One region of the Streptomyces pseudoechinosporeus genome, then DNA from elsewhere that is predicted to be linked to it. Evidence: riboswitches for the same ligand, from Rfam matches in the RefSeq annotation. Region 1 holds a riboswitch; the other holds the start of a gene.
What was found. Region 1 has a riboswitch for cyclic di-AMP ahead of ACYVO6_RS46405 (M23 family metallopeptidase). Riboswitches for the same ligand answer to the same signal wherever they lie in the genome.
Positions count from the first base shown of each region.

Region 2: linked by a shared signal. The riboswitch ahead of ACYVO6_RS14110 (C40 family peptidase) and the one ahead of ACYVO6_RS46405 (M23 family metallopeptidase) in region 1 are both predicted to bind cyclic di-AMP.

Region 1 covers NZ_BAAGPS010000090.1:64,359-67,492, forward strand. Annotated here, with positions in the region: gene ACYVO6_RS46400 (DUF6250 domain-containing protein) at 1-713, opposite strand, end outside; gene ACYVO6_RS46405 (M23 family metallopeptidase) at 918-1,844, opposite strand; cyclic di-AMP (ydaO/yuaA leader) riboswitch at 1,847-2,010, opposite strand; gene ACYVO6_RS46410 (alpha-galactosidase) at 2,312-3,134, opposite strand, start outside.
Region 2 covers NZ_BAAGPS010000009.1:570,065-573,198, reverse strand. Annotated here, with positions in the region: gene ACYVO6_RS14120 (ATP-dependent Clp protease proteolytic subunit) at 1-537, shown strand, start outside; gene ACYVO6_RS14115 (hypothetical protein) at 545-856, shown strand; cyclic di-AMP (ydaO/yuaA leader) riboswitch at 1,223-1,389, shown strand; gene ACYVO6_RS14110 (C40 family peptidase) at 1,393-1,866, shown strand; gene ACYVO6_RS14105 (DUF6328 family protein) at 1,944-2,528, shown strand; gene ACYVO6_RS14100 (LysE family translocator) at 2,543-3,134, opposite strand, start outside.

The DNA of each region.
Region 1 (3,134 bases):
CTCGGAATACGCAGCGCCCACACCCGGAAGTCCGTGATCCGGAAATGGCTCCACACGGTCCGGAACGCGAAGTGCCCGCTCGTGTACGGCTCCGGGTCGGCGTAGTCGAAGACGAGCCGCCCGTTGTTCCACCACTGGACGGTCGAGCCGTGCGAGACGATCCGGACGCGGTGGGGCCGGTTCACCACCAGCAGGGGCTCCGTGTAGTCGTAGATCAGCGGCCGGACGCCCGCCTGGCCGACGTAACGGCGCAGCCGCGTGGTCGTGTTGTAGTTGGCGCCGTAGCCCGAGTAGTACGTTTTGAGGTAGTCGTACTCGTCGAGGGCGCCGCCGCGTTCGGTGGCGAAGAGGTCGTCCGGGGAGCGGACGTCGACCGCGTTCCAGAAGTTGTTGAGGTCCGACACCCGGTCGTTGACACCGCCAGCGGAGACAGGTGTGGCGGTGTACTCGATGACATACGGTCCCGCGAGCTTCCGCTTGAACCAGACCGTGGCGCCGCTCGGCACATCGATCTCCATGACGCCACGGGAAGCGGTGACACTGCCACCGTCCTGCAACTCCGTTGCCCACTGCCCCAGTCCGTGCCGGAAGCCGTCGCGGGCGATGAGCCGTCCTCGGCGGTGATCCGCCGACGCGCTCGCGGTGTGCGCGGGGGCGAGGGCCGCGAGTGCGGCACCGGCGGCCAGGGCTCCGAAGGCTCTGCGGGTCGTCATGAAGCGTCTCCTTGACTGGCGTACGACGGGGCGAGCGGGTCTCGCGCGGGTCTGTAGAAAGCGCTTGCCGCAGATCACTTTGACGCCTGGCCGCTGCCGCTGTCGACCCCTGCGGACAAGCCGAAGGCCGGACCCGGGGATCAGGGGTCCGGCCTTCGGCGTGAGAAGGAAACGCGATCCGCTCGCGGCGGTGCGCGGGTGGCGTCAGACGGAGACGCCGTGCGAGCGCAGGAACGCCAGCGGGTCCACGTCCGAGCCGTAGTCCGGCGTGGTGCGGATCTCGAAGTGCAGATGCGGGCCGGTGACGTTGCCGGTCGCGCCGGAGAGGCCGATCTCCTGACCCGCGGTCACGGACTGCCCAGCCGAGACGGAAAGGGACGAAAGGTGGGCGTACTGGGCGTATTGGCCGTCACTGAGCTGGATGACGACCTGGTTGCCGTACGCGCCACCCCAGCCGGCGGAGACAACCGTGCCCGCGCCCACGGCCTTGAGCGAAGTGCCGGTCGCGGCCGCGAAGTCGACACCGGTGTGGTAGCCACTGGACCACATGCTGCCCGACATCTTGTACGGGGTGCTGACGGTCGCACCCTCGACCGGCATGGTGAAGCCGCTCGAACTGCTGGGCGCCTCGGCCGCCTTGGCGGTCGGGGCCTTCTTCGCGGACACCTGGGGAGCCTCGGCCGCCTTGGGAGCCTCGGCCGCCTTCGGCGCCTTGGCCTCGCTGCCACCGGAAGGCGCGGCGGCCTTCTTGCCGATCGTCAGCTTCAGGCCCGGGTGAATGAGCCCCGGTTCACTGCCGACGGCCTGGCGGTTGTCCTCGTAGAGCTTTTTCCAGCCACCGCTGACATTCTGTTCGCGGGCGATCCTCGAGAGAGAATCGCCCGCCCTCACTTCGTACGTCCTGGTCGCGGTCTTCTTCTGAGCGGCGACAGGAGCGGACTCAACAGCCTTCTGGGAAACGGATTCGGCCTTGTTGGAAACAGACGCGGGCGCGCTCTGCGGAGTAGCGGCATGTGCGCCGGCCGCTCCCAGCAGCGGAAGTGCGAGCGCGGCGCCACCGGTTGAGGCAACGGCGATCGAGCGGGTGAAACGCGCGGACTTCGGGCGGCGGTGCTTACCCTTCGCGGGCATGACGAATTCCTCTCCGGCGCCTACGAGGTGAGCTGTCGGGTGCGAGCTGGAGATGCCCGGCCGCGCTTTCGCGCGGCTTTACCCCAAGCCTGTTCCGGAGACCAGAACAGGCGCTGTACCTGTGGGTCCCCCGCTCCTGCCGTGTACGGATCGGTGTGCGGATTCCGGGCGGCGGCAGGATTAGGCGTCCGTCCGGATTGGTGGCGAACGTAAGCGACCAAGACGCACAGGGACAAGCTTTGGGTTGCCTATGTGCCCCGTTCTCTTGATCCTTGACCGAAATCGCCGTCACCCTCCGTGAATCACCGGTCTTCCGCCTTCCTGAAATCCCCTGTAAACACACTTGAATTACATGAACATGGCGACAGCACACTGTCACGAATATGACGCTGCTCACGCATCACTGATTCAGGAGTGCCTATTCCAGAGCGAGTTGGAATGAAGGCACTCCAATACGGACACAACTCTCAGATGCGACGCAGACGGAAAACTGCCGCATCCAGGTCACCGCGCAAGCCGGTCCGCAGTCCGTGATGCAACAACACGGCACCTCTGTACACTTCGCCCGTTTCGGGGCATTCGTACGTTTCCGCCGGATCGAGTCCCCGCAGTCGTACGGGCGCTACGGGCTCGCCGTAATGCTGAGCCTGGAGCCAGGCAAGGACGACGGCCTGGTCCTCATGGACGTACTGCACGGCGCTCAGTCCGCCCTCCGGCGCCCGCAGCCGGTAGAGGTCGCCGCGCTGCACGACGGGCCGGATCTGCTTGTAGAGCGCCACCCAGTCCCGCGCCTCGGCGAGCTCCTCGTCACTCCACTCGGTTAGGTCGCCACCGACCCCGAGCACTCCGGCCATGGAGCTCACAAAGCGGAAGCGCAGCGAACTCACGCGTCCATTGAGCTGCTTGTTCGGGCTGTCGGTGACCCAGGCGGCCATGGCCCGCGCCGGGTGGATCTGGCTGAAGCCGTGCTGGATGGCGAGCCGGTCGAGCGGATCGGTGTTGTCCGAGGTCCACACCTGGTCCGTACGCGCCATGACACCGAGGTCGATCCGGCCGCCACCGCCCGAGCAGGACTCGAAGGCGACACCGGGGTGCGCGGCCCGCAGCCGGTCCAACAGGCCGTACAGGGCGTGCACATGGTCGACCCACAGCCGCTGCGGATACGCCTCTCCGGGCCAGCCGGCGTCCGTGAAGCAGCGGTTGAAGTCCCACTTCACATAGTCGATCGGAGCGCTGGAGAGCAGCCCGTGAAGCTGCTCCCACAGGTATTCCTGGACGTCGTCGCGCGCA
Region 2 (3,134 bases), on a different contig from region 1:
CGGATCGTCTTCCTGGGGACGCCGATCGACGACACGTCGGCGAACGACGTGATGGCGCAGTTCATGCACCTCGAGTACCAGTCGCCGGACCGGGACATCTCGCTGTACATCAACTCCCCGGGCGGCTCGTTCAGCGCGATGACCGCGATCTACGACACGATGCGGTTCATCACCTGCGAGGTGGAGACGGTCTGCATGGGCCAGGCGGGGGCGTCCGCGGCGGTGCTGCTGGCGGCCGGCGCGCCGGGCAAGCGGTCCGCGCTGCCTGGCGCGCGCGTGCTGATCCACCAGCCGGCGCTGCCCGAGCCGGTGCAGGGCCAGACGTCCGACCTGGCCATCCAGGCCGAGGAGTTGATGCGTACGCGCAGGCTCCTTGAGGAGATGCTCGCCCGGCACACGGGGCAGAGCCAGGAGCGGATCAGCGAGGACATCGAGCGGGACAAGATCCTGGAAGCACCGCAGGCGCTGGAGTACGGGCTGATCGACCGCATCATCCCGAGCCGCAAGGCCTCGCTCGCCATACCCGGCGCGAGGTGAACGGCAGATGCTCCCACCCGAGTTGCCCCCGCTGCCGGCGCTGACCCGGGCGGAGGGTGAACTGGTCGACCGTTATCTGGAGGTGCTCGATCTCCTCGGCCGGATCAATCCGGCGAACCGTGGCGACACCTATGGCGGACTGCGCGCGGCACAGGCACTGGTCGCCAAGGCCGCCGCGCTGCGCGACGCGCTGACCCTGATGCACCAGCGGGGCGAGCACGAGCTGCACGCACCGACCCTGACGCGGGCCCTGCGGGTGCTCGACGGTGAACGCCGGGCGGCCCGCGTCACCCTGCCGCCGGGATCCTCCGACAGCTGACGCACCAACCGGCCCGGGCGCCTCGCGGGCAACTGACGAGGCGTCTGGACAAGGGTGAAACGGACCAAATGGCGTACCCCTGAACGGCGCAGGAAGAGCTACGTTCAAAGACCCGCATGACTTGCGCAACGCGCGTACTCCAACGCCGGAATCGGACATTCCGTCGCTGGTACGAGGCTCCTCGACCTCCTCAACGCTCGTTCTGAAGCAGGTCTGTCCACCGAACGGCTGAGTGGTGAGTAAGCCCACAAACCACCGATTCCGCTCGGACTTTCCGACGTTCGTGCGTAAAGATCCCTTCTGACGACAAGCCCCCGCCGCAGTGGCGGGGCGGTCCGGGCGGACGCCGAGTCCTGCCGCCGCTCGGATGACGGGTCGACAGAAGTGGATCGGCAGGAGTGGAGGACCCAAGCACGACGGGCCGCCGGAGAACTTCCGAGTGGTCCTTGGGGTGAAGCCGCACACCGCGGCCGGGCAACTTCGCCAGCCCGAATCCGACAGGTCATCCTTCACAGGCGGCTGACGAAGGGTTGCGCATGTCTGCGCTCAATCGTGTCCCGTCGCTGTTGACCAGGGCCGGTACCGCATCGGCTCTCACCGTCGCCGTTGTCGGCGGCAGTGTTGTGGCCCCCGGCTTCGCATCTGACGCCGAAGCAGTCACCCCAGCGAAGAAGGCGCTTCAGGTGGCGGCCTCCAAGAAGGGGTCCCCGTACAAGTGGGGAGCCGAGGGGCCCAAGCGCTTCGACTGCTCCGGGCTCACTCTCTACGCGTACAAGAAGGCGGGGAAGAAGCTGCCCCGCACGGCCGCGCAGCAATACAACAAGACGCGCCATATCTCGGCTTCGAGCCGCAAGCAGGGAGACCTTGTGTTCTTCCACTCGGGCCGGAACGTGTACCACGTCGGCGTCTACGCCGGGAAGGGACGGATCTGGCACTCCCCGAAGACCGGGGACGTGGTGAAGCTGCAGAAGATCTGGACGAAGAGCGTCTGGTACGGCCGGGTCAGGTGATACGCCTGGGGTGGCGGCGATCATCGCCGCCACCCCACGGGGCGTGACACGGCGGCTGACGGGTTACTCATGGAGCCATGGCCGACCAACCACCCATCGACCGGCAGCCCGGCGACCGACAGCCCGACGAGCGACGTCCGGGCGCCGAGCGTCCGGGCGCCGAGCGTCCGGGCGCCGAAAGCCCGCTCGAGCGGCACGAGACGCCGCTCGAGCGCGCCGACCGCAACTTCATCGAACTGCTCCAGGAACTGAGGGTCACCCAGACGGGCGTGCAGATCCTCTTCGCGTTCCTGCTCAGCCTCGCGTTCACCCCGCGCTTCCCGGACCTCGACTCGGTGCAGCGCGCCACGTACATCACGACGCTGCTGCTCGCCGTGCTGTCCTCCGTACTCCTCACGGCACCGGCCGCCCTGCACCGCCGGCTGTTCCAGCAGGGCGCCAAGCCGCAGATCGTGGCGGTCTCCTCGCATCTCGCCCAGATCGGGATGGGCGTGCTGGCGTTCGCGCTCACCGGATCGGTCCTGCTGGTCGTGGATGTGACGGCGGGCCGGCTGGAAGGGATCCTGTCCGGCGCGGGCACCCTGGCGATCTGCCTCGGCCTGTGGGGCCTCGTACCGCTCCTGATGAAACGCGCCGCCGACCGACGCCCGGACGATTCCTGAGCCCGGGCTCCGGCTCAGGCCAGCAGCGGTTCGAGAACGAGCCCCAGCCCCAGCGCCGTGAGGGCGGTTCCGGTGACGGCCTCGATGGCCCGGGCGGTACGCGGCCTGCGCAGCCACCGGCCGAGCCGGTCCACGAGCAGCGCGACCGCCGGGAACCAGATCAGGGCGAGCGCGACCACGATCAGTGCGAGGACCAGCGTCCGCGGCATCGCGGGACTTCCGGCCGGTACGAACTGCGGCAGCAGACTGAGGAAGGTGATCGTCGCCTTCGGGTTGAGGGCGTTGGTGACGAAGCCCTGCCGCAGGGCTCCGGCGCCGGACACGACCGGCGGATCCTCGGCCCCCGGCGTACGCCTCGCGCGCACCGACTGCAGCGTCCGTACGCCGAGACAGAGGACATAGGCACCGCCCAGCAGTTGGAGCGCCCGGAACAGCGGGGGCACGGCGGTCAGCACCGCGGCCACCCCGACGACGGCGAGCGCCGTGTGGACGAGCAGCGCCGCCGCGATCCCGAGCGCGCACGCGATACCGGCCCGGCGGGAGACCAGGGCGTTGCGGACCACGACGGTGAAGTCGGCGCCGGGCATGGCGACCAGGCCCGCGGCG